Regions from separate parts of the Janthinobacterium sp. 64 genome, predicted to be linked through region 1. Evidence: riboswitches for the same ligand, from Rfam matches in the RefSeq annotation. Region 1 holds a riboswitch; the other holds the start of a gene.
What was found. A riboswitch is a leader RNA that binds a small molecule or an ion and turns the genes downstream of it on or off. The one in region 1 is predicted to bind thiamine pyrophosphate.
Positions count from the first base shown of each region.

Region 2: another riboswitch for thiamine pyrophosphate. It lies ahead of thiC (phosphomethylpyrimidine synthase ThiC); the one in region 1 lies ahead of CLU91_RS07985 (TonB-dependent siderophore receptor).

Region 1 covers NZ_PHUG01000001.1:1,820,439-1,831,508, reverse strand. The annotation lists gene CLU91_RS08035 (hypothetical protein) at 1-68, opposite strand, end outside; gene CLU91_RS27830 (hypothetical protein) at 80-604, opposite strand; partial or broken gene CLU91_RS08030 (transposase) at 901-1,315, opposite strand; gene CLU91_RS08025 (DUF6396 domain-containing protein) at 1,378-2,082, shown strand; gene CLU91_RS08020 (substrate-binding periplasmic protein) at 2,177-2,923, shown strand; gene CLU91_RS08015 (DUF4303 domain-containing protein) at 3,036-3,569, shown strand; gene CLU91_RS08010 (hypothetical protein) at 3,573-4,064, opposite strand; gene CLU91_RS08005 (TetR/AcrR family transcriptional regulator) at 4,101-4,748, opposite strand; gene CLU91_RS08000 (DUF2867 domain-containing protein) at 4,816-5,334, shown strand; gene pnuC (nicotinamide riboside transporter PnuC) at 5,409-6,020, shown strand; gene CLU91_RS07990 (AAA family ATPase) at 6,020-6,568, shown strand; gene CLU91_RS07985 (TonB-dependent siderophore receptor) at 6,565-8,709, opposite strand; TPP riboswitch at 8,795-8,892, opposite strand; gene CLU91_RS07980 (iron-containing alcohol dehydrogenase) at 8,960-10,117, opposite strand; gene CLU91_RS07975 (ferritin family protein) at 10,260-10,565, shown strand; gene CLU91_RS07970 (Imm26 family immunity protein) at 10,659-11,070, shown strand, end outside.
Region 2 covers NZ_PHUG01000001.1:4,588,828-4,599,897, reverse strand. The annotation lists gene thiS (sulfur carrier protein ThiS) at 1-172, opposite strand, end outside; gene thiC (phosphomethylpyrimidine synthase ThiC) at 193-2,106, opposite strand; TPP riboswitch at 2,186-2,301, opposite strand; gene CLU91_RS20240 (hypothetical protein) at 2,385-2,639, opposite strand; gene CLU91_RS20235 (response regulator) at 2,679-3,485, opposite strand; gene CLU91_RS20230 (PAS domain-containing hybrid sensor histidine kinase/response regulator) at 3,514-5,418, opposite strand; gene CLU91_RS20225 (Crp/Fnr family transcriptional regulator) at 5,472-6,203, opposite strand; gene CLU91_RS20220 (putative bifunctional diguanylate cyclase/phosphodiesterase) at 6,442-8,523, shown strand; gene CLU91_RS20215 (porin) at 8,520-9,569, opposite strand; gene CLU91_RS20210 (ankyrin repeat domain-containing protein) at 10,038-11,070, opposite strand, start outside.

The DNA.
Region 1 (11,070 bases):
TCGTACGGGCCGGACTTTAGTGCTAAAGCACGAAAGTCAATGCCGCTTAAGGAAAAGAAGTCGTACAATTCATGAGATTTCAAAGCAGTGTGGGGGCAATTGCAGAAATGAAATTAAACGCAATATGTTCTCTTTCAAGTTTTTCTATATTCTTCAAAACCTTTAATTGATTTGTTTTTATTAAGTCTTGTGCTTGTCGCCACTTTACCGTAACCTCAGCGTGTTCTGACCACTTTCCCTCTAGTGCCAGTGGATTGATCTTTGAAGATTTTACAAGCCCATCCCGCACTGAGAATTTCCCCATTTTCCCTAAAACGTATTCACCATCAGATAGTCGCTCCTTAGGGCCATTATTGACAGCAGGTAATTTAAATGCCTTTAATTTTTCTCCGGTTTTCTCGAAAGAAATCTTTCCTGGTCTATCATCGTCGAATACAACCGGAGAAGGTTTTGCACGGTTAACATTTAGGGCGGCGACTGTATCAGCAAGAGTTTCAGGAGTTGGAGCATCAGCAGCCATCGCCTCAAGTATGATAACCGGGAGCACAGTTTTCAATGCGCCAAACAAACTATTATGTGCCAACTTTCGTTTGCTAGAATCCATGAGGTGCCACTTAAATATTATCGAAAGTATAGGCTAATCTATGTCGAATATTTTTCAATGTGATATTGATTTGAGCGTCATCAAAGAAAAATTGTTGACTCATGGAATATATTCTTCTTCTACAAGTATAGTTTCCCTTAAGGAAACGCTGATCAATCAATGATTTCTGCGCAACTGATGCAGTCAGCTGCGCCGAGCTTTTCCAGCAAACGGAAAGTTCAGTTTTAAGCAATTAGACTGGCAAATTTTGCCAATTCAGACCTATTTTTAGCCATTTCTCGCCCTCAAGACGGCCCTCAAGACGGAGCTCGGGTTTCTGAGACAGTAAATTGTCGGCCAGCCAGCACCAGATTGGCGAAGCCGAACAGCGTGAACAGTTGTGCCGTGTTCTTTTCCAGGCCACGGTACCGTGCCTTCCGATGACGAAAGAGGTTCTTCACGACATGAAACGGATGCTCAACTTTGGCCCGGACACTGGCCTTCAGTGCTCTAGCTTTTCCGCCATGCGGCCCAGTTTGTTGTTGGGCAGCGCCTTGCGTTTGGAACGTTTCATCGCGACGTGCCAGGTCACGCTTTTTCCAAGATTTTCTTCGCGTTTTTCGACGCCCTGGTAGCTGCATCACCCAGTGCCGCGACTTCGTCGCCATGCAGCGACGCGTGTGCTTGCGCCACGTCGGACACGTTGCCGGCCGTGCCGATGAGGGTATGCACAAGGCCCGATGCCGAGTCCACGCCGATATGCGCCTTGAGTCCGAAATGCCAGTCGTTGGGTAATTAGTAATGCCCTCGGCTTCAACCCCAATCGCCGCTTCCCCAACCTCGATAAAATCTTGCCATTGCCACCGGCCGATCTGCCGGCGTGGGATGGTCAACGAAAGAGCCTGCTCGACGCTGCCATGGGCGTGCGCCCGCCGCCCGCCATCCCGCAGCCAAGTGCCGCCTCGCTGTTACAAAAACCGTATTTCCTGGCAGCCGACTATGCGCTGCGCCCCACCGGCTTGCACAGCGACGCGCCGACCGCGCCATTTTCCGCATACTGGCAACCCGCCGCTGGGCAAGGTTTGACGGAGCCGGCCCGGCTGCTGCGCAAAGGCGAAGAGTTCCGACATTTCAGCGTGCTCGATGCCGCTGGCAAGAGCCGTTACGGCCCCGTGACGTGGGAACAGTGCCTGACGATACGGCATAACCAAGGGGCAGTGGAACCGCGCGCGGTGCGCGGCTTGCTGCGCGATGTGGCGCGGCCCGAGCCATGGTTGAGCTGTGCTTGCGGGCAAGCCTGTCCGGTCAGCGGCGTCTGGCAACCGTGGGTAGCGGGCGACGATCCGCTGCAGGCGATCGTCAACCAGTACTGGCGCCAGGCCTGGCTGACCCAGGGCGCGCCATTCCCGCGACCGCGCCGCGACTGGCTGCTCGATTTGCCTGACGACGAGGTGACGTGGCATTTGATGGATATGTCCCTTCCAGCAGCACAAAGCTGATGGAAAATTGATCGGCATGTAAGGCATCCAGGCCAATCGGGCATACACTATGCGCGGGATCAGCTGAATCCACGCATCTAAAAGAGTAATCGAAATGAAAGTTGTCAGGTTGTTTGCCATTCTCGCGACCTTGCTGGCGCTGCCTGGCCAGGCGCTCGGCGAACCACTCAGGATTGCCACCATCCTCGGTCCGCCATGGGGATTTATTGGGCGTGACGGCCAGCCCACCGGCATGATGTACGAAATCGGCAATCGCATCGCGGAAGTTGCCGGGCTGCGCCATACCAATTCCCTGGTCCCTTATCCCAGAACCGCCGCCGATATTGAAAACGGGAGCGCCGACATGACCATACGCTTCGGCAACGATCAAATGACGCGCGGCGCCGTGCCGGCAGGCGTCGTCGTGTCCATGCCTGTCATCCTCGTGGGCCCCTCCGGCAAAAACTATAGCAAGCTGAGCGAATTGCGCGGCAAGACCGTCGGCGTGGTACGCACCAGCAAGTATGTGGAGCAATTCGACACCGACAATGCGATCCAGAAGTATCCCGTCAATGATTATGTCACCATGGCAAAAATGTTGGCAATGCGACGTTTGGACGCGGGAGTGGGATCCAGCCTGGGCCTGTTTTACGGCGCGTACATGGCCGGCGTGAAACCGGAAGACATAGGCGTTCCGCTCGTCCTGGGCAGCAACGATTTCATTTTGTTTGTTTCCAAGAAAACCGCAAAGCCGGAAACGACTCGGGCACTGAGACAGGCGCTCAATCAACTCTCGGCTAGCGGCGAGATCAAACAGATCATGAGCAAGTACAGCAAGTCATTCAGTCTGCCACAGAGATAAGCCGTCCCCTGGCGCCCATGCGCGCACTGTTCACGCGCCACCGCCTGCGGCATTGGCTGTGCCACGTATAATTCCACCACTATCCACCGCTATTCTTTTTCGACAGGCCCCCATGCCACAGACTCCCGAGTTGCCGCCGGATTGGCACGCGTTTGAAGCGGCCTATGACGTTGAAGCAAGCTGGTTCAGGCTGGCCAACGCATCGCTGGCGCTGCTGGGCGCGTCCCCATTCAAGGATCAGGCATTTTCAGCCTTTGCCTTCAATGCCGTATCGTTTCCCTCCATTTCGCTGAGCTTTGACACCGATCCCGATAACCGGCAGCGCGGTGGCTACCCGCCGGACTGGTCGAACGAGTGCATGGAAGCCGATGTGCCTGAAATTGGCCAGTTGTGGGAAGAGGGTCATGCAGGGATCGAAGGCGCGCTGCGCGAGCTGATCGACGCTGCCGATGACGAATTGCTCGACGCCATAGAAGAGGGCTATCTGCACAGCCTGAGGAAAACCATGGTGCGGCTGGAAGCGAGCCATGCTTTCGAGCAGATTAAGACGTGCGCGCCGTTCTGGACCGTGGTCACGCAAGTCGATGCCGATACGGACGAAGAGGAGCGCCTGCTCGAACAGGTGCGCCAAAGCCTGCTGGCGTAAGCGCTATAGCAAGGCTTGCCAGGCGCGGACTTCTGCGTCCGTCAGTACTGGTCCCCAGCCGCCGCGCAGCGCCGCATCGTGCTGCACATAGTGTTCCAGCTGCGGCGCGGCCACGTCGTGCCGGATGCAGATGGCAAAGACGGCTTCCAGCTGCCGCCGACTTGCCGGCAGGTCATCGCCATGCCAGGTACAGGCGCTCGTTTCCAGCACATGCTGTACAAGTTGCTCCAGCGCGCCGAGCAGGTGCCCGGGCATGGCCATGCGTACCTCGTCCGGCCAGGGATCGCCCATGCCCGTCACGGGCAAGGACGCAAAGCCGCTTTCCCAGGCCGCAAAATCCCCAGGCCCGACCTGCGCCACTTTCCACACATGCACGGTGAACGCTGAGAGGGCCGGATGCTGAATGTCAAAGCGCTGGCAAAAGCGTTGCAGGCACGTCACGGCCATGCATTGCCTGGCAATCACGGAGAGTGCATCTATCGATATGTTGTGCATGAAAGTTCCTGAAGGTGGCGCCTGCCGATAACTGCTTCAATTTGACTGGATGGCGGTGGTCCCGCCAGGCAAGGCAGCCTGCCGCAGCGCCTCGACCGGCAACTGAAAAAAGCGCGGCACCATCGCTGGCGACAGCTCGTCGCCGCCGTCGGCCATGGCCAGGCGGCCACTCAGCAGCAGCATCACGTAGCCATGGCCCAGCGACCATCCGGCGCTGGCGGCGGCCTTGTCCCAGCGCGCATCGAGGCCCGCTTCGCGCACGGCCGCGCCAGCCGTCTGCAGCACATACTGGAAGCATGCTTGCGCCGCTTGCTGCAGGGCGGGGAACTGGCGCACGTCCTGGTGCTCGAACATCAGCCGGTAGTGGGCCGGCGCGGCCAGGGCGAATTCGATGTATTGCTGGCCCAGCAGCTGAAAGCGCTGCTCGGCGGGCAGGCTGCCCTGCGGCGGCAGTTCTGTCTCCCATTTGGCAATCAGGCTGGCGAAGCCGGCCGCCGCCACGTCGGCCAGCAAGGCTTCCTTGCTGGGGAAGTGGCGGTACACGGCGGCGATCGACACGCCCACCGTGCGCGCCAGTTCGCGCAGCGACAGGGCGGCGTCGTGCTGCTGCGCCAGTTGCGCGATGGCGGTGGCGACCAGGGTGTCGCGCAAGTTGCCGTGATGATAGGTGCTCGTTGTTGCCATTCTATGTTATCGCTGTTCACATTGTCGTGTATGATGACCATGTTATCACTGAACACATGGAGAGCACATGCAAGAGATGAACAACGCTGTACGCGCAGTGGCCATGCCACCCGGCGCCAGCATCGCCCCGCTTTATGCTGGCAGCAACCTGGCCGATGCGTATGCCGTCGACTTGCCGACTGCGCAGGCGCGCCAGATGGATATGGAAAGCCTGGCGCGCATCCTGCTGGGCAGCCAGCCGGGCTGGGCGCGCAAGCTGATGGTGGTGCGCGACGCCATCGTGGCGCGCTTCGGTATCCGCACGGCAAAGCAGATGGAAGCCCGGCCAGGCAAGCGCATCGGCATCTTCCGCATCTTTGCCGTCAGCGACGATGAAATCATCGTGGGCGAGGATGACAGCCACCTCGATTTTCGCCTGTCGGTGCTGCGCCACCGCGACGCGGGACCGCATGGCCGCATCACCATGTCCAGCGTCGTGCATTGCCATAATGCGGTGGGGCGCGCCTACATCCTGGTGATCCGGCCTTTCCACAAGCTGATCGTGCAGCGCTCGCTGGCGCGCGCCGTCAAGGGCGGCTTCGCCTAAGCGCACTGAGCGGGCAATCTTGCTTATTCAGGGCTGGTATTGCATACTGCACCACCAGCCTCATCACGATTCCCATGAACGATACGCTTCTCCTGCTGGGTTTTGCCACCACGCCGCTTGAACTGATTTCCTTTGTCCTGGCACTGACAACCGTTGCGCTGAACATCCGCCAGAACCACTGGGCGTGGCTGTTCGCCATCATTTCCTCGGCCGCTTACGGTGTCGTGTTTTTCGAGTCGCGCCTGTACGGCGACATGGCTTTGCAACTGCTGTTCATCAGCGTCTCGTTCTGGGGCTGGTACCAGTGGCTGCATCCAGCCAGCGGCGGCAAGACGCTGCCCGTGACGCGCCTGAACGGCCGCGGCTGGCTGGCTTGCGCCGCGGGCTGGCTGATCGGTTTCCTGCTGATCGCCTGGCTGCTGACGACGACGGACACGGATGTGCCCCACGCGGACGGTTTTCTCACGGCAGGCAGCCTGGTGGGCCAATTCCTGTTGTCGCGCAAGAAGCTGGAAAACTGGATCGCCTGGATCGTCGTCGACGTGCTGTATGTCTGGCTGTACCTGCACAAGGGCCTGACCCTGACGGCCGTGCTGTATGGCTTCTTCGTCGTGATGGCCATCATCGGCTTGCTGGCGTGGAAAAAATCGGCACCGGCCGCGCCGGGCGCGATGGTCCTCAAGTGATGGCGCATTGCGTGCGCGTGGCCATCCTGGGCGCGGAATCGTCGGGCAAGTCGACCCTGGCGGCCGCCCTGGCCGAGCGTTATGGCAGCGTCTGGGTACCGGAATATTTACGTGAATTTGTCGAGACCGAGGGCAGGGTGCCCGTCGCGGCCGACCAGTATGGCATTGCGCGCACGCAAGTCGAGCGCGAGGCGGCAGCCACTGCGCAAGCGCGCAACTTCCTGTTTTGCGACACGACGCCGCTGATGACGGCCGTCTACAGCCGCCATTATTTTGATGGCGCCGACGCGCAGCTGGCGGCGCTGGCCGATGCCACGCGGTACGATCTGACGTTGGTGACGGCGCCCGACAGCCCGTGGGTAGCCGACGGCTTGCAGCGCGAGTCGGAAACCGTGCGCCAGCTGATCTACCGCTACCTGCTCGACGAGCTTGACGCGCGCGGCATTGTGTACCACGTGCTGCACGACAGCCTGGAGGCGCGCCTGGAACAGGCGACGCCTTTGCTGCAGCAGGCGCTAGCTGCAGCGCCTGCCATTTCCCTCAATTAAAAGTCGAACTGCGCGGAAAGCTTGAAGGTGCGGCTGGCGCCCGGGAACAGGTAGCCACCTGCTTCCGGCGTCACGTCGCGCCAGTAGAACTTGTCTGCCACGTTGTTGACGGCGGCGCGCAGCACGGCTGTCTTGCCGGCAACGCGCATGGCGTAGGCGGCGCCCAGGTTGAACACGTTGTACGACGGCACGAAAGTGGTGTTGTTGTACTCAAACGCTTTCTTGCTGGCAAATTCCCAGCTGCCATTGACGCTTAAGCCCGCCATTTGCTGCACGGCGTAGTCCGCATGTACGGCCGCCTTGAAGGCGGGCACGTTCGGTACGCGCTTGCCATCGTAATTCACATCGCTCGTGCCCGACTGCTGGCTGTTCAGGGCCGTCACGGACGCGCCCAGGCTCAAGTTGGCTGTTGCCTTGCCCTGGGCCGACAATTCCAGGCCGCGGTGCTGGGCCTGGCCATTGCGGACGAAATAATTCTCGGCATTCACATATTCGAGACCTTTGCGTATCTGGAACAGGCTGGCCGCCAGCATGAAGTCCGGCGTCACATCCATCTTCACGCCCAATTCGATCTGCTTCGAGCGGCTCGGCGACAGTTCCACGTTGGCGTTATTCTCATAGATGCTGGCCGTGCCGCCATGCTCCATGCCCTGCGAATAGGCCGCATACACGGACACATTGTCGAGCGGGGTGTAGACGAGCGAGACGTTGGGCAGCAGGAAGTCGTGCCTGGCGCGGATTTCCGTGTCGGCCTTGAGCACATACTGGTAGCCATCGACGTCGATATGGCGCAAGCCGCCATGCAGCTTCCAGTTCGGCGCCAGGCTGACGATGTCCTGCACGAAGACGGATTTTTCCTTGTCGTCGCGCACCAGGCGCACGGGGCCAGTCGAAGCCGGCGATGGCGCAACGATGACGGGGCGGTAGATATTGCTGATGCCCACTTCCTTATACACGTACTTGCCGGCGCGGTCCTTGCGGTTGAAATACGACACGCCCACCGTGACTTCATGGCGCAGGCTGCCGGTGGCGAACTTGCCCTGGATCATGGCTTGCGCGCTCAGCGGTTTTTTCGTCTCGCCCAGGCTGCGGAAGTCCCACACGGAGAAATCGCCATTGCTGCAGAACACAGGCATCCAGCCTTCCGGGCTGCAGCCATACGGATAGGCCGTGTAGTCGTCGCGCTTGAACGAGTGCTGGTTGGCCGACACGGTGGCGCGCCAGTCGTCATTGAAGGCGTACTGGAAGCGCAGGCCGATGTTGCTGGTGACGGTTTCCACGGGATGTGTCCACGGTTGCTTGTTGAGCATGGCGTCGGCGCTGACGTTGGCGGGCAGGCTGCCATTGCTCAGCAACTGGAAGCCGGGCGCCGTCGCCTGCGCTTTGTCCTGGTAGTCGGCATCGAGTTGCAACAGCGCTTGCGGCGAAATCTGCCAGTCGAAGGCGCCGGAAATGAATTTACGGTTGCCGTCGGCGCCCTTGATGTAGGAGCGCAGGCGCTCGGCCGCCACGTTGATGCGGTAGCCGAAGCGCGTGTCTTCCAGGCGGCCGCCCAGGTCGACGGCGCCGTACAGGGTGCCCCGTTCGCGCGTTTCCACGGTGACCGTGCGCAGCGGCGCGCTAGTCGGGCGCTTGACGATGAAGTCGATCACGCCGCCCGGCGCGGCCACGCCTGCCTGCAAGCCGGCCAGGCCCTTCAGCACTTCGATGCGTTCCTTGTTTTCCAGCGGAATTTGCGTGTCGCCGGGAATGGCCACGCCATCCTTGCGGTAGCTGGAGTTCGTATCGAGCTTGAAGCCACGGATGGTGAACTGTTCCGCATAGCCGACGGCGTTGTAGGAATCGTTGATGCTGGCGTCGAGCTTGACGGCGTCGCTGAGATTGCGGATCTGTAAATCCTGCATGTCTTTTTGCGAAATGACGGTGACGGACGCGGGCGTCTGCAGCAGCGGCGCGTCGGCAAAGCCGCCCACGGAAGCGCGCTTGGCGGCCGGTGCCTTGCTGGCCGTGACGACGACTTCGGCCATGCTTTGCGTGTCGGCCGGCGCTTCGGCGGTGTCATTCGCGGCAAAGGCCGGTGCGGCAAATGCATGCAGGATCGCCAGGGTCAATACAGAAACAGATAAATTCGGTGTGGACATAGATTGCTCGTGGTTCAAGCCGACTCGGTAAAGAGCACGGCAGGCTGCTTGTTCGGCTGGCGCCAACGCAGGAGCTATCAAAGGAGGGAGGTACTTTGCGCTTTCCTTCGCTGGCATTATCCAGATCAGGTACGAAGGGTATCTCTCACCCGGATGACTGCTCCAGGACCCCTAGCGAACTGACAGCTTAGCATGAACGACGGCCAGCTGTCCCACCCCGCTGACCGTTTTACAACAGTGTGTATGGAATCTACAGGCTCAGTTCCAGCACCTTGCGGCTGACGGCGGGCGTGATTTCACGCTGTTCGCCCAGCGCCGTCATGCCGTGCGCTTCCAGGGCGGCGACGACGGCGTCCACGCTGGCATGGTTCAGGCCGTAGTCGGCCAGGCGCGTCTTGACGCCCATGTGGCGGAAGAAGAATTCCGTGCGCGCGATGGCGGCCTCGATGCGGCCATCCTCGTCGCCGCCATCGAGGCCCCAGACGCGGGCCGCGTACTGCAGCAGCTTGGCGCGCTTGGCCTGCTTGCGCACGCGCAGCATGCTGGGCAGGATGATGGCCAGGGTTTGCGCATGGTCGAGCTCGTACAAGGCCGTCAACTCGTGGCCGATGGCGTGCGTGGACCAGTCTTGCGGCACGCCCACGCCGATCAGGCCGTTCAAGGCCAGGGTGGCGCTCCACATCACGTTGGCGCGTACGTCGTAATCGTCCGGCTGCGACAGGGCTTTCGGGCCTTCCTCGATCAGGGTCAGCAAAATGCCTTCGGCGAAGCGGTCCTGCACGGACGCGTTGACGGGATAGGTCAAATACTGTTCCATCACATGCGCAAACGCATCGACGACGCCATTGCCCACCTGGCGCAGCGGTAATGTAAAGGTCTTCGACGGGTCCAGCACGGAGAATTTTGGATACACCTTGCGGCTCATGAACGAGCGCTTTTCCTGCGTGGCCTTGCGCGTGATCACGGCCGAGCCATTCATTTCGGACCCCGTGGCCGGTAACGTCAATACGGTGCCGAAGGGCAGGGCCGCTTCGACGATCCTGCCGCCCTTGGCCAGGATGTCCCACGCCACGCCGTCGTGCAGGGCGGCGGCGGCGATGAACTTGGTGCCATCGACCACGGAGCCGCCGCCGACGGCCAGCAGGAAATCGATGCGCTCGCTTTTCACCATGGCCACGGCCTGCATCAGGGTTTCGTAGCTGGGATTGGGTTCGATGCCGGCAAATTCCAGCACCGTATGGCCAGCCAGCGCCGCCCTGACTTCATCGTAGACGCCGTTGCGCTTGATGCTGCCGCCGCCGTAGGTCATGAGCACTCTGGCCTGCGGCGGGATCAGGCCGGCAATGGCGGCGATCTGGCCCTGGCCGAAGAGGATTTGCGTCGGATTGTAAAAGTCGAAATTGAACATGGGGCTCCTGCCGCTGAGGTTTAGGCTGTTGCTGAGCCATGATTATGGCCGAACGGGTGGAATCGTGTCGTGGACGCTTGAGCTTTTCGCCCGCGCGGTGGAGAATGCAGCCGATGTCTCCACCACGCGAAAAGGAATGCGCATGACCACCGTCCCATTGGAAGAATCGGGCTTGCCGGCCACGGCACTCGACATGCACCGCGCCATCGGCGCCACCATCGCCGCGCTGCAGGCGCTGGACTTGAACAGCCAGCGTTTCGAGGCGTGCACGGACCCGGAATTGCGCCGCGTGCTCGCGCATGCGGGCGACACCAGCCGCAAGGAAGCGGCCATGCTGCTCGAATGGATGCGCCGCCGCGACGCGCGCCTGGATACGGCCATGAAGGAAGCGCTGTTCAAGGCGGGGCCGATTGTTGCTCAGTATCACTATGACGAGAAAATAGGGTAACTATTGGTTTGTTGCTGTGGCGTACCATGCGCCACATAGCACTTGCTTCGCGTAGACTGTGCCCCGAACACGATTTTGGGGGAGTTTGCAGAAATGAAATCATTACCATACCGGGAAGGCAGCTGGTTTGCTGTGCCCTTGCCGGGCGGCGGCTATGCCGTCGGCGTGGTGGCGCGCCGGGCGCCTGCCGGGCGCATCATGCTGGCGTATATGTTCGGGCCGAAGCGCGACAGCCTGCCTGCGCTGGAAGAACTGGAAGGCTTGCGGCCGGAACAGGCCGTGCGCCGCCTGCGCACGGGCGACATGGCCCTGCTCAACGAGCGCTGGCCCCTGCTGGGCGACAGCCCGCACTGGGAGCGCGACGACTGGCCCATGCCGGCCTTTATCCGCCGCAATGAATCCCTGCAGCGCGCCTGGCGCGCCAGTTATGCGGACGCCGACCCTGCCAAGCTGAACCGTGAAGAATCGATCCCCTTCGACACGCCGGGCATGGAAAGCGATTCCC
Region 2 (11,070 bases), 2.8 Mb from region 1:
CTTGATCCTGGGTTTGCAAAACCTGCCCCGGCCACGCCTTGCGCGGCACCACATTGCGGTTGACGGCCAGCGCCAGCGCCTGGTTTTCCAGCGACAGCGCGGCGATCAGTTGGTCCAGGGTTTGCCCGGGCGGCACCTGGTGCGGTGCGCCGTTGAGCGTGATGGATATCAATGCAGTCATCACGCCCTCCTTCAGACCTTGCGGTACAGCTCGGCGCCGTTCTTGATGAATTCGATGGCCTTGATTTCCATGCCCTGCTTGAGCGCCTTGTCTTCCGCGATGCCCATGCCGGCCGCGTATTCGCGCACTTCCTGCGTGATCTTCATCGAGCAGAAATGCGGGCCGCACATGGAGCAGAAATGCGCCACCTTGGCCGAATCCTTGGGCAGGGTTTCATCGTGGAATTCGCGCGCCTTGTCCGGGTCCAGGCCGATGTTGAACTGGTCGTCCCAGCGAAATTCAAAGCGCGCTTTCGACAGCGCGTTGTCGCGGATTTGCGCGCCCGGATGGCCTTTCGCCAGGTCGGCCGCGTGCGCCGCAATCTTGTAGGTGATGATGCCGTCTTTCACATCGGCCTTGTTGGGCAGGCCCAGGTGTTCCTTCGGCGTCACGTAGCACAGCATGGCCGTGCCATACCAGCCGATCATGGCCGCGCCGATGCCGGAGGTGATGTGGTCGTAGCCGGGCGCGATATCGGTGGTCAACGGTCCCAGCGTGTAGAACGGCGCTTCGCCGCACTGTTCCAGCTGCAAGTCCATGTTTTCCTTGATCAGCTGCATGGGCACATGGCCGGGGCCTTCGATCATCACTTGCACGTCGTGCTTCCATGCCACTTGCGTCAGCTCGCCCAGGGTTTTCAGTTCGCCCAGCTGCGCTTCGTCGTTGGCGTCGTAGATGGAACCGGGGCGCAAGCCGTCGCCCAGTGAAAACGAGACGTCATACGCTTTCATGATTTCGCAGATGTCTTCGAAATGCGTGTACAGGAACGATTCCTGGTGATGCGCCAGGCACCATTTCGCCATGATGGAGCCACCGCGCGACACGATGCCCGTCAAGCGTTTGGCCGTCATCGGCACATAGCGCAGCAGCACGCCTGCATGGATGGTGAAGTAGTCGACGCCCTGCTCGGCCTGCTCGATCAGGGTATCGCGGAAAATTTCCCAAGTTAAATCTTCGGCCTTGCCATTGACCTTTTCCAGCGCCTGGTAAATGGGCACGGTGCCGATCGGCACAGGGCTGTTGCGCACGATCCATTCGCGCGTTTCGTGGATATGTTTACCTGTGGACAGATCCATCACGTTGTCGCCGCCCCAGCGGATGGCCCAGGTCATCTTTTCCACTTCCTCGCCGATCGACGAGGTGACGGCGGAATTGCCGATGTTGGCGTTGATTTTCACGAGGAAATTGCGGCCGATAATCATCGGTTCGACTTCCGGATGGTTGATGTTGGCGGGAATGATGGCGCGGCCGCGGGCGATTTCCTCGCGCACGAATTCAGGCGTAATTTCTTGCGGGATGCTGGCGCCAAACGACTGGCCCGGATGCTGGCGGCCCATCAGCTCGGCCAGGCGCTCACCCATGGGGCCGGAGGCTTGCAGTTCGCGCAAATACTCTTGCCGGCGCATGTTTTCGCGGATGGCGACGAATTCCATTTCCGGCGTGATGATGCCGCGCCTCGCGTAATGCATTTGCGTCACGTTCTTGCCGGCCATGGCGCGGCGCGGCTTGCGGTGCAAATTAAAACGCAGCTCGGCCAGCTTCGGGTCCGCCAGGCGGGCGATGCCGTAATCGGAGGTCGGGCCGGGCAATTCTTCCGTGTCGGCACGTTCCATGATCCACGGCAGGCGCGGCGTATCGAGACCCGAGCGGATGTCGATGTTCACGTCCGGATCCGTGTACGGGCCGGAGGTGTCGTAGACGTAGATCGGCGGATTCTTTTCGCCGCCGAACGACGCTTCCGTATCGGACTGGCTGATTTCGCGCATGGGCACGCGGATGTCGGGGCGGCTGCCTTCGACATAGATCTTGCGCGAATTGGGCAGCGGCGCGATGGCGGCTTCGTCGACCGTGGCGGTGGCGGAGAGGAATTTCGGGTTGGCGTTCATTTTGGCTCCTTGGCTAGACTATTTTTAAGCCTGGAGCCAGCTAAGGAGGTTCGGCTGCGCGCACGCGGAAAAGCGGGGTGCGTTCATCCTAAAGCTTCCCTTCGCTGGCATTATCCAGATCAGGTTCGGAGGGTATTTCTCACCCGCGCTTGCACCGTGTTTCCACAGCGAAAGGCAGGACCCCTAGCGTTTGCCGCCTTGCGGCAGCGAGCCAATTATACGCGGTTCACGCCGCGTGGCCAGATGATTTCTTGCAGCTGTCGTCTTTGTGCATCGACCTACTTCTTCTTGCCCCAGCGCCAGGCGGTCGGTTCGCCCTTCAGCTGGCAGATGAAAATGAGCGCGGCAACGATGGCCACTTCATACACGATGTAGCCTACGAACATGGTTTGCGGCGGGAACAGGAAGGCGCCGCAGGCGAACAGCGCCAGCGCGGCCAGGAATACCAGCCAGCCTTGCCAGGTGATGGGCAAACCCCAGCCCCAGCCATAGGTCTTGGCGGGAAACCAGTAGGAGGGAGATTTGTCAGCCATGATGCTTTCCTTGTCGATGTCGATGACACCAAGTATAAATCACGCTCCCCGCAAGCGCTCCGTGACATCGAGGCCGATGCCGCGATAGCCGATGAAGCGGCTGCCATTGTCGAACATCGGTTCGCCGCTGACCTGCAGATACTGCGTGCTGCCGTCGAGGTTGGCGCGGCTGTAGATGAAGTCGAGGAACGGTTCGCGCGCGGCAATTTTTGCGTCGAGCAAGGCACGTTCGGCCGCGTTCCAGCGCTGCGGCTCCTCTTCGCTGCCGATGCCCAGCATTTCAGCCACGGGACCGGAAAAGCGCGTCAGGTTGCCCTGCGCATCCTGTTCCCAGTACCAGTCGGACGACAGTTCCGTGAAGCGCTGGAAGCGCGCTTCGCTTTCGCGCAGCTCCGCCGTGCGTTCTTCCACCATCTGCTCCAGCGACTTGTTGTATTCGGCCAGTTTCTGGTACAGCAATCGCACTTCCAGCATGTTGTGGATGCGTGTTTTGACTTCCACCAGGTCGAAGGGCTTGCTGACGAAGTCCTTGGCGCCCGCTTGCAGCGCGCGCAGCTTGTGGCCCGGCTGGGCCGTGATCACCAGCACGGGCAGATAGCTGCCCGCCTCGATGTCGCGCAAGCCTTCCATGACTTCGAAGCCATCCATTTCCGGCATCTGCAAGTCGAGCAGGATCAGGTCGTAGCGGTGCTGCTGGTGCAGCGCGCGCACGGCTTGCGGGTCCATGGTGGAGGTGATGCGCGTATAGCCGGCGTTGCGCAGCACCTGTTCGAGCAGCATGACGTTGGCCTCCTGGTCATCGACGATGAGGATGCTGGCGTTCAGGATCTCGGTGGCTTGAAGCATGGCGGTATTCCTAAAATTAAATGCTGAATTAGCGTACTGTGTGAGTGTCGTCGGCCAGGCCGTGCGCGGCTGCATGATGCAGGGCCACGTCGAGCGCCTCCATGAATTCGACGACCTTGATGGGCTTGGTCAGATAGCGGAAGAAGCCCGCTTCCAGGCCCTTCTCGATGTCGCGCGGCACGGCGTTGGCGGACAGGGCCATGACGGGAATGTGACTGGTGAGCGGGTCATCATGCAGGATATTCAGGGCACCATAGCCGCTGATGCCGGGCAGGTTGATATCCATCAAGATCACGTCCGGCTGATACGTGCGCGCCAGGTCGATGCCCAGGTGCGCATCTATGGCCGTGAGCAACTTCAAATCGCTGCGGCGGGCGATCAATTGCTCCACCAGCGCCAGGTTGGCGGGATTGTCTTCCACGTACAGCAAGGTGCGCTGGCTTTCCTGCGGCACCTGCACCTGCGGCAGCGCATCGCCGTCGCCCAGCACCAGTTCCGGTGCGCTGCTGGCGGCCAGCTCGAACCAGAACGTGGTGCCCACGCCGACCGTGCTGTCGACGCCGATGGTGCCGCCCATCAATTCGACCAATTGCTTGGTGACGACGAGGCCGATGCCCGTGCCCTCTTCCGTGCTGTTTTCCTGTCCCAGGCGATTAAATGGCTGGAACAACTGGGCCACCTGGCCCGCGTCGAGACCGGCGCCACTGTCGCGCACGCTGACCCGCACCTTGCCGCCACGCTGGCTGCAGTCGACGGTGACGGCGCCGCCGCTCTGGTTGTACTTGATGGCGTTCGACAACAGGTTGACCATCACCTGTTTCACACGCGTGCGGTCCGCATGCACGAAGTAAGCTTCGCCGCAGCGGGGAAATTGCATGCGGATGCCGCGCTTTTCCGCCTGCGGCGCGATCATCGCCTGGCAATCCTGCAGCACGTCGAGCAGCGACATGGCTTCCTGCGACAAGGTGACCTTGCCCGATTCGATCATGGCCAGGTCGAGAATTTCATTAATCAAACGCAAGAGATACCAGCCACCCTTGAGGATTTGTTCAATCGAGCGCTGCTGCGGCACGGTGGGTGGCGGCACGTCGGAGGCCATCAGCTGCGCAAAGCCCAGCACGGCATTGAGCGGCGTGCGCAACTCATGGCTCATGCTCGACAGGAATTCCGACTTGGCGCGGTTGGCCTTTTCCGCCACCTGGCGCGCCTTTTTCAGCTCGGCATTGTTGGTCTCGACCAGCGAACGCGTGTACGCCTGCTGCTCCTGCAGGCGCTGGTCCAGCAAGGCCTGTTCCGCCTCGACCTGCTTGCGCGCCGTGTTGTCCGTGCCGATCAACAAGTAGCCGATGACCTTGCTTTGCGCATCGCGCAAGGCCGTCACGGAGACGATGGCAGGGAAGCGGCTGCCATCCTTGCGGATATACGTCAATTCGTAGATGTCTTCGATACCGCGCGTGGCCTTGAACACGAGCGTCTCCACGCCAGGCGTGATGACGGTATCGAGTTCGGCACTGAGGGCGGCCGCGCGCGCGACAATTTCTTGCGCGTCGGAAATGCCGGCCGGCGTCAGCTTGTCGACCACGTCGCTCGCCGCATAGCCCAGCATGCGTTCGGCGCCCACGTTGAAAATCTGGATCACGCCCTGCGCATCGGTGGCGATGCACGAGAAATTGGCGCTGTTGAAAATCGCATCCTGCAAGGCGCCCGCCTTGAGCAGCTGGCGCGGCAGGCTGGCCGCCAAGGTGCGCCGGTACAGCGCCACGAGCAGCATCAGCAGCAAGAAGACCAGCGCATCGATGACGCAGGCCGTCTCGAACGGCGCGCGCCAGGCCAGCAGGCCGATGGCCAGCAGCACGATGGCGCTGAACGAAAACGCCAGCGCCATGGGCCAGCGCGACGGTGCGCGCGGGGGAATGTTTTCAACAGATTGCATGAGGTAGCCTGGGCTGTGACAACGATAAGAGGGAAATGCGGAGATCAGGAACCCTAGCGCTGGCGCACGTCCGACAGCAGGCGCGCGAATTCCTTCTTGACCACGCCATAGCATTCGCACACATGGCCTTCGAGGCCGGCGCGGTCCAGCACGGAGATATGGCCGCGACGGTAGCTGATGAAGCCGCGCGTCTGCAAACGCCCGGCCGCTTCCGTCACGCCTTCGCGGCGCACGCCCAGCATGTTGGCAATCAACTCCTGGGTCATCGTCAGCTCGCGGTTCGGCAGACGGTCCATGGTCAGCAGCAGCCAGCGGCACAATTGTTGCTCCACCGTATGGTGGCGGTTGCACACGGCCGTCTGCGACATTTGCGTGATCAGCGCTTGCGTATAGCGCAGCAGCAAGCGCATGACGGGACCGGCGCGGTCGAATTCTTCCATCAGCAGGTGGGCCTTGAGCCGGTAGCCGACGCCGCCCGTCTGCACCACAGCGCGGCTCGGCGTCGAATTCCCGCCCATGAACAGCGACACGCCCACGACGCCTTCATTGCCGACGCCGGCAATTTCCGACGAGCCGCCGTTTTCCAGCAGGTAGTGGATGGACACGATGGCGGTGGTGGGGAAATACACATGCTGCAGCTTGTCGCCCGAATCGTAGATCACGTCACCGAGCAACATGGAGACTTGCTCCAGGTGGGGGGCCAGGCGCGCGAAATCGGCGTCGAGCATGGCGGCAAGCAAATGGTTTTGATTCGGGTTGTGCAGCTGGGCATGCGGACTCGACATGGGCAGTTTTCCTGTTTTCCAGTCGTCAGCTAGGGGATCGATGAAAGACGTCCGAACGAGGGGCGCCATATGCTGGAGCGTAACACAGCGCTGGCACAGTGACCCGACTATATTTCTTTCTGGCATTGCCGTCCGTTCGGTAGCGAACGGACGGCAATCTGCCGCACGCCCTACAGTCAATCACTGCCAGGGCTGCCGGATCACGGATCGGCGCCGGCGCTGCTTACCGGACGCCATCATGCAATCATTTTTCAGACGCATCTCCATTTCCGTTTCCACCTCGGCCCTGATCACGCTGGCGGTCGGGCTGTGCCTGACGGCCCTGTGCTACGCCTCGGCGCGCCAGATCGAGTCGGAAAGCACCCGGCTGCTGCTGCAGTATCACGCCAGCGGTCACACCTTGGGCGCTGCCCTGCTGCCGGCCAAAGGCATGGGCCTGGATGCGAACCATCGCGGCTCGCTGTATGTGCTGCTGGGTGGCCTGCTGTCGAGCCTGCTGGCAGCCGCCTATGTGTATCAGCTCGTGTCGCGCAATTCCGTGATTACCCGCATCACGGGCGAGCGCACGGCGGCGCTGCAGTTTGCCAATTTGCGCCTGTCCGAAGACATCGCCGCGCGCATGCACACTGAAAAGTCGCTGCGTTTGCGCGAACGCATCATCGAAGTATCGGCCAATGCCATCATCCTGTGCAGCGCCGACGCGCCGGGCTACCTGATCGAATACGTCAATCCCGCCTTCGAGCGCATCACCGGCTATGCGGCTGGCGACGTCATCGGCCAGCGCCTGGAAGACTTGCAAGGTCCCGAGCAAGGGCGGCAAGACATGCATGAGATTACAGCCGCCCTGCGCGAACAGCGCGAAGGCAAGGCCATCGTGCGCAATTTTCGCAAGGATGGCAGCAGCTACTGGAGCGAGCTGTTCGTCGCTCCCGTGCGCGACGATGGCAATGGCCCCGTCAGCCACTTTGTGGTGGCGCAATACGACATCAGCAGCGTCATGCGCTTCGAACAGGAACTGGAATTCCAGGCCAGGCACGACATCCTCACGGGCCTGGCCAACCGGGCCCTGCTGCGCGAACGGCTGGAGCAGGCGATGGCCGTGACGCGGCGCAGCGGCCTGCCCTTGTGGGTGGTGTTCATCGACCTCGACCGCTTTAAATTCGTCAACGACACCCTGGGCCACGACGCGGGCGACCTGGTGCTGAAAAGCGTCGCCGAGCGCCTGCGTGACGCCACGCGCGAAGTCGACACGGTGGCGCGCCTGGGCGGCGACGAATTCGTGCTGCTGCTGCCCCAGCATGGCAATGGCGAACCGGGCGCCGCCATCCTGCAGCGCATCCTGGACGCCGTGGCGCAGCCGCTGCAACTGGGTGAATATGAATTTTTTCTCAGCTGCTGCATGGGCGTGGCCGTGTATCCCGACGATGGCGACGATGCCGACACCCTGATCAAGCACGCCGACATCGCCATGTACCGCGCCAAGGAACAGGGACGGGGCCACTGGCAATTCTATGCCTCCAGCATGAATGCGGGCACCCTGGAGCGGCTGGGACTGGAGAGCGAGTTGCGCCATGCCCTGGAACGGGGGCAGTTCCACCTCGAATACCAGCCCCAGCTGGATTTGGCCAGCGGCAAGGTGGTGGGCATGGAAGCGCTGCTGCGCTGGCAACATCCGCAACTGGGGCGCATTGCACCGGTCAGCTTTATCGGCCTGGCCGAGGAAATGGGCTTGATCATCCCCATCGGTGACTGGGTGCTGCACACCGCATGCGCCCAGGCGCGCGCCTGGCAGCTGGCCGGCCACGGCCCGCTACGCTTGGCTGTTAACCTGTCGGCGCGGCAATTCAAGCAAAGGAATCTGCTGCATGCGGTGGCGCAAGCGCTGGCTGAGACGGGGCTGACGGCCGCCCATCTGGAATTGGAATTGACCGAAAGCATGGTCATGCATGACGTGGAACAAGCTACGGCCATCATGACCAAGCTGAAGGCGCTGGGCGTGCAACTGTCCATCGACGACTTCGGCACCGGCTATTCCAGCCTGGCCTACCTGCGCCACTTCCCCATCGACGTACTCAAGATCGACAAGACCTTCGTCAGCGACATCACGCACGGCGACGACGCAGCCATCGTGCGCGCCATCATTTCGCTGGCACACAGCCTGCGCCTGAAAGTCATCGCCGAAGGCGTGGAAACGGAGCAGCAGCTGGCTTTCCTGCGCCAGCACGGCTGCGACCAGATGCAGGGCTATCTGTTCAGCCGCCCGCTGACCGCGTCCGCCTTCGAGGAACTATTGCTGCAAGGGAAAATGCTGCCCGCTTAAAAAGCGTGGCGCAGGCCGACGTTGAAGGCGCGGTTGCCCGTGCCCACTTCCGTTGCATTGCCCACCATGTAGGCGGCGTCGTTGCGGTTGCGGATGTGCGCGTAGGCCACATATACCTTGCTGCGCTTGGACAAGGCATACGTGGCGCCGATGGCCAGCTGCCGCGCGTCGCGGTTGGCTGCGTCGCGGTCATCCTTGTGCACGTACGAGGCCAGCACGGTGGTCGCGCCGAGCGGCACGGACACGCCGACGATGGCGTCGCGGCTGTCCATCGACTGGGCCGGTGCCTGCGCTGCGCCGTATGGGTTTTCCCCAAAGAACATGGTGCTGCCATCGCCCGTGTTGCGGCCATAACCGGCAAACGCCGTGGCCACGCCGAAGTTGTAGTTACCTGCCAGAATGGTGTTGTTCACGTCGGCCTTGCCCGGCTCGCCGGCACGGCTCTGGCGCGCCAGGCGCAGGGTCAATGGACCGTTGACATAGCCCAGGGCCAGGCCCAGCGAGCGCTGATCTGCCACAACACCCGTATGTTCGCCAAAGCCATACATGACGGTGGCGGTCACGCCGCGCAGCTCGGGCGAGGTGTAGCGCACGGTATTGTCGATGCGCGTGGCCGAATAGCCGGCCAGGTTGGTTGCCGCGCCGGCAAAGCCGCCCTCGAATGGGTCGGCCACGTCCGTCAGTGCCTGGCTTTGCAGGTTGTACTGGCGGCCCATGGTCAGCATGCCCAGCGGGCTATTGAGGCCGACAAAGGCCTGGCGGCCGAACAACTGGCCCGCCTGGTCCGAGCGGCCCGTGTCGCTCTGCACGCCCGCTTCCAGCGTGAACACGGCTTGCAAGCCATTGCCCAGCGACTCCGTGCCGCGCAAGCCCAGGCGCGAGCCGGCCGAGATACCGCTGGTGAGCTTGCTGACGCCGCCTTCCTGCACCAGGCCAGCGTCCATCAAGCCATACACATCAACGGATGATTGGGCGTGGGCCGCAGGCAAGGCGGCCACGGTGGCGATGGTCGAAACGAGGCCGACGGTGATCGAGATTTTTTTCATGCTGGTTTCCTTGTATAGGCGAAACCAGGAAAGCGCGCGGCCATGGCGCGGCCACAGGCGCCAAAAGCGCGCTGAGGAGTGCCGTATCGAAAGACGACTGGCCAGGCAGCAAGATTCCTGGCTACGCTGTGGCGGCAGCGGCGTGCAATGAGCCGCGTTGATTCCGCCGTGAATGGTGCACCGCTGGCGGTGCGCGTGGCTCAGGCGCCCAGCCCGAAGGGGACGCTCTGAAAGTGGCTGGCATCGCGGATGCGCTGGCCTTGAGACGCGGACGAGTGCTGGATATGAAACTTAAATACAACCGCGTCTGCTGGCGCCGTCCGCAAGGATGGGGCAGGAGGCGCCGGGGCCAGAATTATAGCATCGGCAGCGCCTTGATCCCCGCTCTGTTGCAGGAAAACGACTCGCCAGGCCGCTAAAACCCGGCGTTGTCGCCGGGCAAGATGACGCATGCCGACCAGGCAAATGCTATTGCGGCAACGGTGCGGCGGCCGCAGGCTTGCGCGCCGCGGCGGCCGCCTTCAGCAAGCTCAGCACCGCTTTACTTTCCGGCGTCGACGCCCGTTGCTGCGCCATCTTCAATACGGGGAATTCCCCGCCCAGCGGATCGGCGCCCAGGCTCAGCAGCAGCTTGACCATCGCCGCGTCGCTATTTTCGACGGCCGCCAGCAAGGGCGGCAGATAACCGCCGGTGACGATGGGCGCGCCCATCGCGGCCAGGCGGGCGACCCAGTCGTGCCGCTGGCTGCGCACCGCATGCCACAGCAGCGTCTCCTTTTCCAGACGCCGCGAATCGAGCGCCGCCTGCTGTCCCTTGTAAGAAACTTCGGCGGCGGGTCCGACTTGCTGCCATGGCATGCCGGGCACCACCAGTTGGCGCAGCACGTCCTCGGACGTCGGCTGGTAGTTGTACATGGCGCGCATCGCAGCGTCGAGCCAGCGGTCATTTCCCTTCGCGTCATGCCGGGGCACGCGCTGCTTGAGCCAGTCCAGCGCGCCGGCGTTGCCCGCTTCGGCGGCATAGGCGTACAGCGACTTTTCCTGCTCATCAGTATTTGGCGTGGTGCCGGTGGCCAGCATTTTATCGAGCACTTCGGTGCCGCGCGTCAGGCGCAGCAAGGGCCCCCATAGCAAAGAATCGGCCAGCGGCCGTTCCGCTGGCTGCGCAGCCCCGCCTTTCTTGGCCTTTTTCTCTGCCAGGTACTGGTCTACCAGCAAATAGGGCCGGCCCGCGCCTGCGTCGAGCATGGCGATCATGCTGGCCGTACGTTCTTTCGCGTCGATCAATTCCGGCAAGATGTCCGCATCCTCCTGCTGCAAGGCGTATTCCAGCGGCGCCTGCGTGTGGTTTTCGCCGCCGTATTGCCGCACATCGGCGCCATGCGCCAGCAACAGGCGCACCATTGCGGCATTGCCGTACAGGGCAGCCAGATGCAGCGGTGCGGCGTGGTAAAGCGTATCGCCTTCGCCGAGCGGCACGCCGCGTTGCAACAGCAGCGTC